One region of the Kitasatospora sp. cg17-2 genome, then DNA from elsewhere that is predicted to be linked to it. Evidence: riboswitches for the same ligand, from Rfam matches in the RefSeq annotation. Region 1 holds a riboswitch; the other holds the start of a gene.
The links. A riboswitch is a leader RNA that binds a small molecule or an ion and turns the genes downstream of it on or off. The one in region 1 is predicted to bind cyclic di-AMP.
Positions count from the first base shown of each region.

Region 2: it holds a riboswitch for cyclic di-AMP, as region 1 does, so the genes downstream of both, ACW14Y_RS24440 (LysM peptidoglycan-binding domain-containing protein) here and ACW14Y_RS19955 (M23 family metallopeptidase) in region 1, are expected to answer to the same signal.

Region 1 covers NZ_CM132923.1:4,734,837-4,739,293, reverse strand. Annotated here, with positions in the region: gene ACW14Y_RS19970 (TetR/AcrR family transcriptional regulator) at 1-517, opposite strand, end outside; gene ACW14Y_RS19965 (alpha/beta fold hydrolase) at 606-1,433, opposite strand; gene ACW14Y_RS19960 (YiaA/YiaB family inner membrane protein) at 1,541-1,831, opposite strand; cyclic di-AMP (ydaO/yuaA leader) riboswitch at 2,077-2,247, shown strand; gene ACW14Y_RS19955 (M23 family metallopeptidase) at 2,260-3,129, shown strand; gene ACW14Y_RS19950 (hypothetical protein) at 3,200-4,192, opposite strand; gene ACW14Y_RS19945 (GNAT family N-acetyltransferase) at 4,236-4,457, shown strand, end outside.
Region 2 covers NZ_CM132923.1:5,790,147-5,794,603, forward strand. Annotated here, with positions in the region: gene ACW14Y_RS24430 (SDR family NAD(P)-dependent oxidoreductase) at 20-442, opposite strand; gene ACW14Y_RS24435 (cytochrome P450 family protein) at 707-1,993, shown strand; cyclic di-AMP (ydaO/yuaA leader) riboswitch at 2,225-2,373, shown strand; gene ACW14Y_RS24440 (LysM peptidoglycan-binding domain-containing protein) at 2,379-3,341, shown strand; gene eno (phosphopyruvate hydratase) at 3,660-4,457, shown strand, end outside.

The DNA.
Region 1 (4,457 bases):
CCTGGGTCTCCCCGAGGTCCTCGGCGAGCTGGAAGGCGCCGGCGGTCGACAGCGCGGCGAAGCCGTGGGCCAGCGAGCGGAAGGTGCGGGCCGCGTGGATCGCCTCGGAGCCCTCCAGCCCGTACCCGCGCAGCACCGCGACGATCACCCCGACCAGCCGGGCGGCCGCGGCCGTCAGGTCCTCGTCCGGCCGCGGCGCCTGCGGCAGCGCGGCGTACCGGTACGGGCGCTCGGTGGCGTACGCGTGGTAGGCCCGCAGGACGGCGGCGACCGCCTCGTCCCCGCTCCGGCCGAGCGCGGCCCCGGCGAGCCGGTCGGCCAGCTCCTCGGTGACCCGGACGGCGATCAGCCGGCGCAGTTCGGCCAGTCCGCCGCTGACGTGCTTGTAGAGCGACGGGGTGGCGACCTTGGCGCGGGCGGCGACGGCGGCCAGGGTGAGGGACTCGGGGCCCTGCTCGTCGACGATGGCGAGGGCGTGGTCGACGACCTGCTCGGGGGTGAGTCCGACTCGGGGCATCGTGGGTCTCCTGGTGGGCGTGGTGGGTCGGCGGGCGTGGTGGGTCGGCGGACGGGGGCAGCGGCGGGCGGGGACGGCGCGGACGGCGTCAGGCCAGCTCGGCGAGGAAGCCCAGCAGGGCCCCGGCGGTGGCCTCCGGGTGGTCGGCCATCGGGTAGTGCCCGGCGCCCTCCACCATCACCTTGCGCGCCCCGAGCGCGGCGGCCTGCCGGTCGGCGACCAGCTCCGGGTCGCCGAAGTCGGGGTCCTTGGAACCCATCACCACCAGCGCCGGGCAGCGCACGGCCGAGGTCCAGCCGACGGGCGAGGAGTCGCCGTGCACATAGCCGCGGGTGGCGGCCCGCCGGCCCGGGGTGCGCAGCGCGGAGACCAGTCCGGCCACGTACTCCTCGTGGTCGGCGGGCTTGGGGCCGGGGAAGGCGGCCTTGCGCAGGTAGAGCCCCCAGAACGCGGGCGAGCGCACCAGCAGCGCGCCCATCGCCCGGACCATCGCCCGCTGCAGGGCGGTCGGCGGCACGTTCTCGACGAAGGCGTCGATCAGGACGATCCCGGCGACCCGCCCGGGGGCGTCCGCGGCGGCTCTGACCACGCTGGCGCCGGTGTAGGAGTTGCCCGCCAGCACGGCCCGGTCGATGCCCAGGTGGTCCAGCAGGGCGAGCACGTCGCCGGCGATCGCGGCGGGGGAGTAGTCCTCCCAGAGGATCGAGGACTCGCCGAAGCCGCGCAGGTCCATGGTGATCACCCGGCGGCCGGCGGCGGTCAGCAGCGGGCGCAGGTGCCGGTACGCGGCCCGGCTGTCGAGCATCCCGGGGAGCAGGACGACGGGGGCGCCGTCGCCGTGCCCGGTGTCGTCGAAGGCGATCCGGCCACCGGGAAGGTCGAGGTAGCGGGTGGCGGGGGCGATGGTGCCGTTCATGGGAGCCTCCTCGGGGCGGGTCGTCGGCGAGCGCCGATAGCCATAAAGCTAAGGCTAATAGCCTTAGCCGTCAAGCCCTCCCGAGCGGCGGTCCGCGCCCGGGCCGGTCAGACTCCCTCCACCTTGAACGGGTCGTGCTCGGTCAGCAGCTTGTCCAGCCGGGCCTGGTCGACCCTGGTGACGAGATCGGTGGTCTCCTGCCGGTCCCGGACCACCTTGGCCAGGGTGAACGCGGAGGTGACCGTCCAGAGCAGGCCGACGGCGAGGAAGGCCCTGGTCCACGGCTCGACCGGGAGGAAGGCGATCCCGAAGCCGAGGGCGGCGCCGGAGAGGGCGAAGGACAGGACGGCCTGGATGTAGTAGGCGGCCGTGGTGCGTGACTGCATCGGTGCGCTCATGGCGCCCAGAATGGCCGCGCGCTCCCGGCTGCACATGAGTAGTCGTACTCAGATGGGACCCCGTTCGTTGACGTCCTCTCACGTTCGGTAGTGTCAGGTGTCATCAAACGTCACAAATCGCCCATCGGGCCGCGTAGCGTCCGATCCGTGTCCGGTCGTCACCAACGGATGGCTTGGAATCGGGGGACTCTCGGATTAACGTTTGATAACGCAGCGCGGTCCGCAACGCCGTACCCAGACGGCACCGTGCGCCGTCGCCTAATCCCGCCGGCCGGCCTCCGGGCAGGCCATGGGAGCCGGGGAACCATGTTCCTTGGGGTGAATCGGCAGGGTCAGGGCACCGCCCGGGCTCAGCCGTAGGAGACCTTCCTGCTCCGAACCCGTCAGCTAACCCGGTAGGCGCGAAGGAAGGAAAGGAGCGCGCCTCCGTGGCGTCGACGCACACCCAGGCACACCCGTCCGGGTCCTCCACCGGCACCCAGCTGCTCGACCATCCCGGCCCGTTCGCTGGCCACGGCCCCTTCGGCGGCCCTGCCGACGAGAGCGCCCCGCCGGTCGCCGACACCAGTCGGCACCGGATGCCCCGTCAGACCCGCGGCACCGCGCCGCTGCTCGGCGTCACCGCCGTCGCCGCCACCCTGGGCGCGACCGGCTTCGCCTCCGCCACCCCGGCCGCCGCGCCCGCCGTGGAGAGCCCCGACGAGACCCCGGTCGCGCTCTCCGCCGACCCCGGCCTCGCGCTCGCCGCCCGGATCCAGCAGCAGGCCGACAGCCAGCGCACCGCGGCCGAGGAGACGGCCCGGGTCCAGGCCGCCCAGGAGGCCGAGGCCAAGCGCGCCGCCCAGGTCGCCCAGCAGGAGCAGGCCAGGCGCACCGCCGAGGAGGCCGAGAAGGCCAAGCTCGCGGCCATCAAGCTGCCCGTGCGCGACTACCGGCTCTCCGCCCACTACGGCCAGAGCGCGCGCTACTGGGCGCACCTGCACACCGGCCTCGACTTCGCCGCCGACCAGGGCGAACCCGTCTACGCGGTCGGCCAGGGCACCATCACCTCGGCCGGCTGGGCCGGCGCCTACGGCTACCGGATCGTCGAGACCCTGCCCGACGGCACCGAGATCTGGTACTGCCACCTCTCCTCGATCATCAAGGGCTCCGGCAAGGTCCTCCCCGGCCAGCAGATCGGCAAGGTCGGCGCGACCGGCAACGTCACCGGCGCCCACCTGCACGTCGAGGTCCGCCCCGGCGGCGGCGCCCCGGTCGACCCGGAGACCTGGTTCGAGCAGCGCGGCGTCACCCCCTGACCCCGCCTCCCCCCGAACAGGACGAGGGGCCCCGGCCGCACCGGCCGGGGCCCCTCGCCGTCCTCCGCGCCTACTCCGGCGCCGGTTCCTCCCCGGCCCCGGTCGGCCACTCGCCGTCCGCCGGCCAGTCCCCGTCCGCGGGCTCCTCGCCGTCCGCCGGCCAGTCCCCGTCCGCCGACTCCTCCGCCCAGGCCGCGTCCAGCCCGGCCAGATAGGCCTCGATCTCCGCCGGCCCCGGCTCCGGCGCCAGCTCCGGGAACTCCGCCACCAGCAGCTCCGGCAGCCCCGGCACCGTCCAGGTGCCGGCCAGCTCCAGCGCCGCCAGCGCCGCCGCCTCCTCGAACGCCCCGAAGTCCCCGGCCAGCTCCTCCGGCATCGGCCGGCCGAGCGCCGTCAGCTCGGCCAGGTTCCGGTAGCTGCGCCGCATCAGCCCCTGCTCCAGCAGCCGCCGCGCGCCGTCCGTCGCCATCCCGACCGCCAGCGTCCGGCCGCCGGCCTCCCAGCCGCCGTCGTCCACCGGGTCCAGCGTGCCGTCCGTCTCCAGCGCCGTGAACGCCGCCGTCCGCTCCTCCTCCGGCAGCTCCCGGAACCCCTCCAGCCAGGCCCGCACCGCCGCCCCGTCCGCGGTGTCCACCCCGGCCGCGCGCAGCAGCAGTGTGTACAGCCGGGGCCAGGTCACCAGGTCCGCCCGGCGCAGCAGTCCGGCCGCCACCTCGCCCTGCCACTCGGCCTCCGCGTGCAGCCGCTCCTGCCGCTTGGCGTTCAGCCGCTTCGCCGCCCGCCGGTGGTCGATCAGCAGCCGCACCGCCGCGCCGTACGCGAGCGGGTCCTGCCCCGGCTCCGGCTGGACGTACAGGTACAGCCGCTCGTACAGCAGGTGCTCCACCGCGGCGGAGGTGAGTTCGGGCCAGCCGTCGTGCATCCTGCCCTCGCCCAGCTCCAACAACGCCAGCACCGCTCGCAGCGGGCCCTCGGCGACCGGCTCGCGGCCCTCCGCCTCCGCCCAAACGAGCAGCTCGGCGGCCTTGGTGCGCGGGGCGAGCCGCAGGTCTTCGTCTTCCATAACCACGAACCGTAACCGCTGGTCGCGGGTAGGGTCGGGAGCCATGGTCCCCGTTCGACTCACCGGCCCCCGGCTTGCCGTTCGCGAGTTCCACCACACCCCCGAGGACGTGGCCGCGCTGCACGCCGTGTTCGGCGACCCGGAGGCCACCCGCTACCTCCCGTTCGCCCCGCGCGACCTGGAGACCTGCGACGACCAGGTCGCCCAGTTCGTCGAGGAGGCCGAGAAGGAGCACCGGGAGGTCTACCGGCTCGCCGTCACCCGC
Region 2 (4,457 bases), 1.1 Mb from region 1:
CCCCGACCGCCCTGGACCCTCAGGCCGCGGCGACGTCCGCCACCGGACGCCGCTGCGGCGGGACGACCTCGCCGATCGCCTCGCCGACCAGCGCGACGAGTTCGGCGAGCCGCTCCAGATCGAGGTGGTCGGGCAGGTCGGCGAGGGAGACGATCCGCTCGCCGTCCGGTCCGGCCACGCAGAAGAGGTCGATCGGGCCCAGGTGCTTCTCGGCGGTGTCGACCAGCGCGGCGACATCGCTGGGGCGGCGGACGTCGCCGCACACCCCGACGACCGGGCAGCCCGGCCGGTCGAGTTCGGTGGCGAGGTCCTCGGCGACCCCGCTCCGCTGGTCGGCGATCAGCATCCCGGCGGCTCCCGCCGCGGTGAAGCGGCGGGCGAGGCCCGCCCCCGACCCGCCGTCGAGTACCGCGATCACGATGACCGCACCGGTGACCCGCATGGCCCTGCTCCTCCCTGTGGGCGGCTCCGCACCGGCGCCCACGGACATCTTGCGGAGGATCGTAGGCACGACCGGATCCTCCGCAACAGCAATTACCCCTCAGGTGACCAGACTCACGCCTGCTCCGGCCCACCGTCACCGGAACGATGTCCGGAGCGATCGGCGGGCGGCGGGAACAGCGATCGGAACGGCGCCCGGAACGGCAGTGGGAACGGCGGCGCCCACGGTGCGCTGCCGGGGGTGCGCCCGGGATACCGTCGACCCATGCCAGCTCAGCCCGATTCCGCCCGTCCGCCCCTGTTCACCTGGGAGTTCGCCGCCGACCCGTACCCGGCGTACGCGTGGCTGCGCGAGCACCGACCGGTGCACCGGACCACCCTGCCCAGCGGGGTGGACGCCTGGCTGGTGACCCGGTACGCGGACGCCCGCCAGGCGCTCGCGGACAGCCGGCTCTCCAAGAACCCGGCGCACCACACCGAGCAGGCCCACCGCACCGGCCGGGTCGGCATCCCGGGCGAGCGCCAGGCCGACCTGATGACGCACCTGCTGAACATCGACCCGCCGGACCACACCCGGCTGCGCCGTCTGGTGTCGAAGGCCTTCACCCCGCGCCGGGTGGCCGCCTTCGAGCCCCGGGTGCAGCAGCTGACCGACCGGCTGATCGACGGCTTCGCGACGCGCGGATCCGCCGACCTCATCCACGAGTTCGCCTTCCCGCTCCCCATCTACGCGATCTGCGACCTGCTCGGGGTGCCGGCCGAGGACCAGGACGACTTCCGGGACTGGGCCGGGATGATGATCCGGCACGGCGGCGGCCAACGCGGCGGTGTGGGGCGGGCGGTGAAGCGGATGCGGGCCTACCTCGCGGAGCTGATCCACCGCAAGCGCGCGGATCCCGGGGACGACCTGATCTCGGGGCTCATCCGGGCCAGCGACCACGGCGAGCACCTCACCGAGAACGAGGCCGCGGCGATGGCCTTCATCCTGCTCTTCGCGGGGTTCGAGACGACGGTGAACCTGATCGGCAACGGCGTCTACGCGCTGCTGCGCAATCCGGGGCAGCGGGCCCTGCTCCAGGAGTCGATCGGGCGCGGCGAGAGCGCGCTGCTGGAGACCGGGATCGAGGAACTCCTTCGCTACGACGGCCCGGTGGAGATGGCCACCTGGCGGTTCGCGACGAGTCCGCTGACCATCGGCGGGGTGGAGATCCCGGTCGGCGACCCGGTGCTGGTGGTGCTCGCGGCGGCGGACCGGGACCCGGCGCGGTTCGCGGACGAGAACACCCTCGACCTGGCCCGGGCGGACAACCCGCACCTGGGCTTCGGGCACGGCATCCACTACTGCATCGGCGCCCCGCTGGCGCGCCTGGAGGGGCGGGCCGCGCTGACCACCCTGCTGTCCCGGCTGCCGGACCTCCGGCTCGCCGCGGATCCGGAGGAACTGCGCTGGCGCGGTGGTCTGATCATGCGCGGACTTCGTGAACTTCCGGTGGAATTCACGCCGGAAGCGACCTCGGTGACAACCTCCGCCGACCCCTCGGCAGTTCATTGAGGGGGGCTCACGACACGCTGACGCCGAGTCTCCACGGCCAGGAACCGACCGGCGTGAATCTCCATCAACCCGGACATACCTCTTCGGTTGGTAGGCAATCCATCACCTGACGTGATTTCCGTGTGATAGCGGCGATATGAGCTTGTGATTGCTCTGAAGATCTGTCTACTCTCCGGGGAGCCCGCGGAAGCGGGTCCCGTGCGCGGAACGCCGAGTCCTGCCCGCCGCGTCACCGGAAACCGACCAGAACCCTGGGCAGGGGCGGGGGAACCAGGTCTTGCGCCGTCTCCCACGGCTTGGGGTGAAGCCGCCTCCGCGCGGCCGGGCCACCTCCCGGTCCGAACCCGACAGCTCACCTCGCAGGCGTGCGGAGAGGGACTTCCTCATGCTGTTCGTCGGAACCGGCCGTCATCGTCGCCGCACCCAGACCGAGAAGGCCATCGCCGTCGCCGGTGTCGCCGGCGTCGGGCTGGCGATGCCGATCCTCACCGCCACCGGCGCCTCGGCCGCCCCGGCCTCGACCTGGGACGCCGTCGCCCAGTGCGAGAGCGGGGGCAACTGGGGCATCAACACCGGCAACGGCTTCTACGGCGGCCTGCAGTTCACCTCCAGCACCTGGAAGGCGTTCGGCGGCACCTCGTACGCGCCGCAGGCCAACCAGGCATCGAAGGCGGCGCAGATCACCGTCGCCGAGAAGGTGCTGGCCTCGCAGGGTCCGGGCGCCTGGCCGGTGTGCTCCAAGAAGGCTGGCCTGAGCAAGGGCGGTGCCCCGGCGGCGGTCGACACCTCGACGGACGCCGCCCCGGCCGCCCCGAAGCCGCAGGCCCCGCAGGCGCAGATCGAGCAGCAGGCCCCGAAGGCCGCGCCGAAGCACGCCGCCCCCAAGTCGCAGGCCCCGCAGGCCCAGCAGGCTCCGCAGACCCAGCAGTACGCGCCGAAGCACGCCGCCCAGCCGGCGCCGCAGGTCCAGCAGCAGGCGCAGCAGCAGACCCAGTCGCAGGCGCCGTCGTTCTCCGGCCGGTCCGGCTGGGACGCCGACGCCAAGGTGTTCTGGTACCAGAACAACGGCGCCTGGTACTGGACCAGCCACCAGGGCGTGTACCAGCAGTACGCGGGTCAGGGCACCGCCGCCGCACCGCAGCAGGCGCAGCAGACCCGGCAGGCCCCGCAGGTCCAGCAGGCGCAGGGCGGCCAGGGCTACACCGTCCGCGACGGCGACACGCTCGCCGGGATCGCGACCGCGCAGGGTGTCCAGGGCGGCTGGCAGGCCCTGTACGACGGCAACCGCGGCACCGTCGGCGGCGACCCGGACCTGATCGTCCCCGGCCAGGTCCTCGCCCTCGGCTGACGCCCGCGCCCACTGGCCGCCCGGCCGCCTGCCCTCCTGCCGGCCCGTCACCGGACAGGCGGACAGGCGGCCGGGCGGGCAGGTCCGTCGGACCGGCCCGTTCCGCCCCCGTTCCGCCGCCGGTCCGTCCCGCGGCGTCCGCGGCCGGGCAACCAGGTGAACTACCGGTGGGTAGCACGGCCACACGCTGAGACGGAGCCGAGGTCGACGTGGCCCGGACAGCCGGTGCGGTTAGGCTCTGGTCGTAACGACTCCGCAATCGTCCGGTCGACGGCACCCCACTGTCAGCCGGTACCTGCTTCCGCTAGGAGATGCCTCGTGCCGTCCATCGATGTCGTCGTAGCCCGTGAGATTCTCGACTCGCGCGGCAACCCCACGGTCGAGGTCGAGGTCGGCCTCGACGACGGCAGCACCGGCCGTGCCGCTGTCCCGTCGGGTGCCTCCACCGGTGCCTTCGAGGCCCTGGAGCTCCGCGACGGCGACAAGAACCGCTACTTCGGCAAGGGCGTGGAGAAGGCCGTCCTGGCCGTCATCGAGCAGATCGGCCCGGAGCTGGTCGGCTACGACGCCACCGAGCAGCGCCTGATCGACCAGGCCATGCTCGACCTGGACGCCACCCCGGACAAGTCCTCGCTCGGCGCCAACGCCATCCTGGGCGTCTCGCTGGCCGTCGCGCACGCCGCCTCCGAGGCCAGCGACCTGCCGCTGTTCCGCTACCTGGGCGGCCCGAACGCGCACGTCCTGCCGGTCCCGATGATGAACATCCTCAACGGCGGCTCGCACGCGGACTCCAACGTCGACATCCAGGAGTTCATGATCGCTCCGATCGGCGCGGAGTCCTTCTCCGAGGCCGTCCGCTGGGGCGTCGAGGTCTACCACACGCTCAAGGGCGTGCTGAAGGAGCGCGGCCTCTCCACCGGTCTGGGCGACGAGGGCGGCTTCGCCCCGAACCTGGACTCCAACCGCGAGGCCCTCGACCTCATCGTCGAGGCCATCCAGAAGGCCGGCTACGTGCCGGGCAAGGACATCGCGCTGGCCCTGGACGTCGCCGCCTCCGAGTTCTTCGAGGACGGCGCCTACCAGTTCGAGGGCAAGGGCCTGACCTCCGCCGAGCTG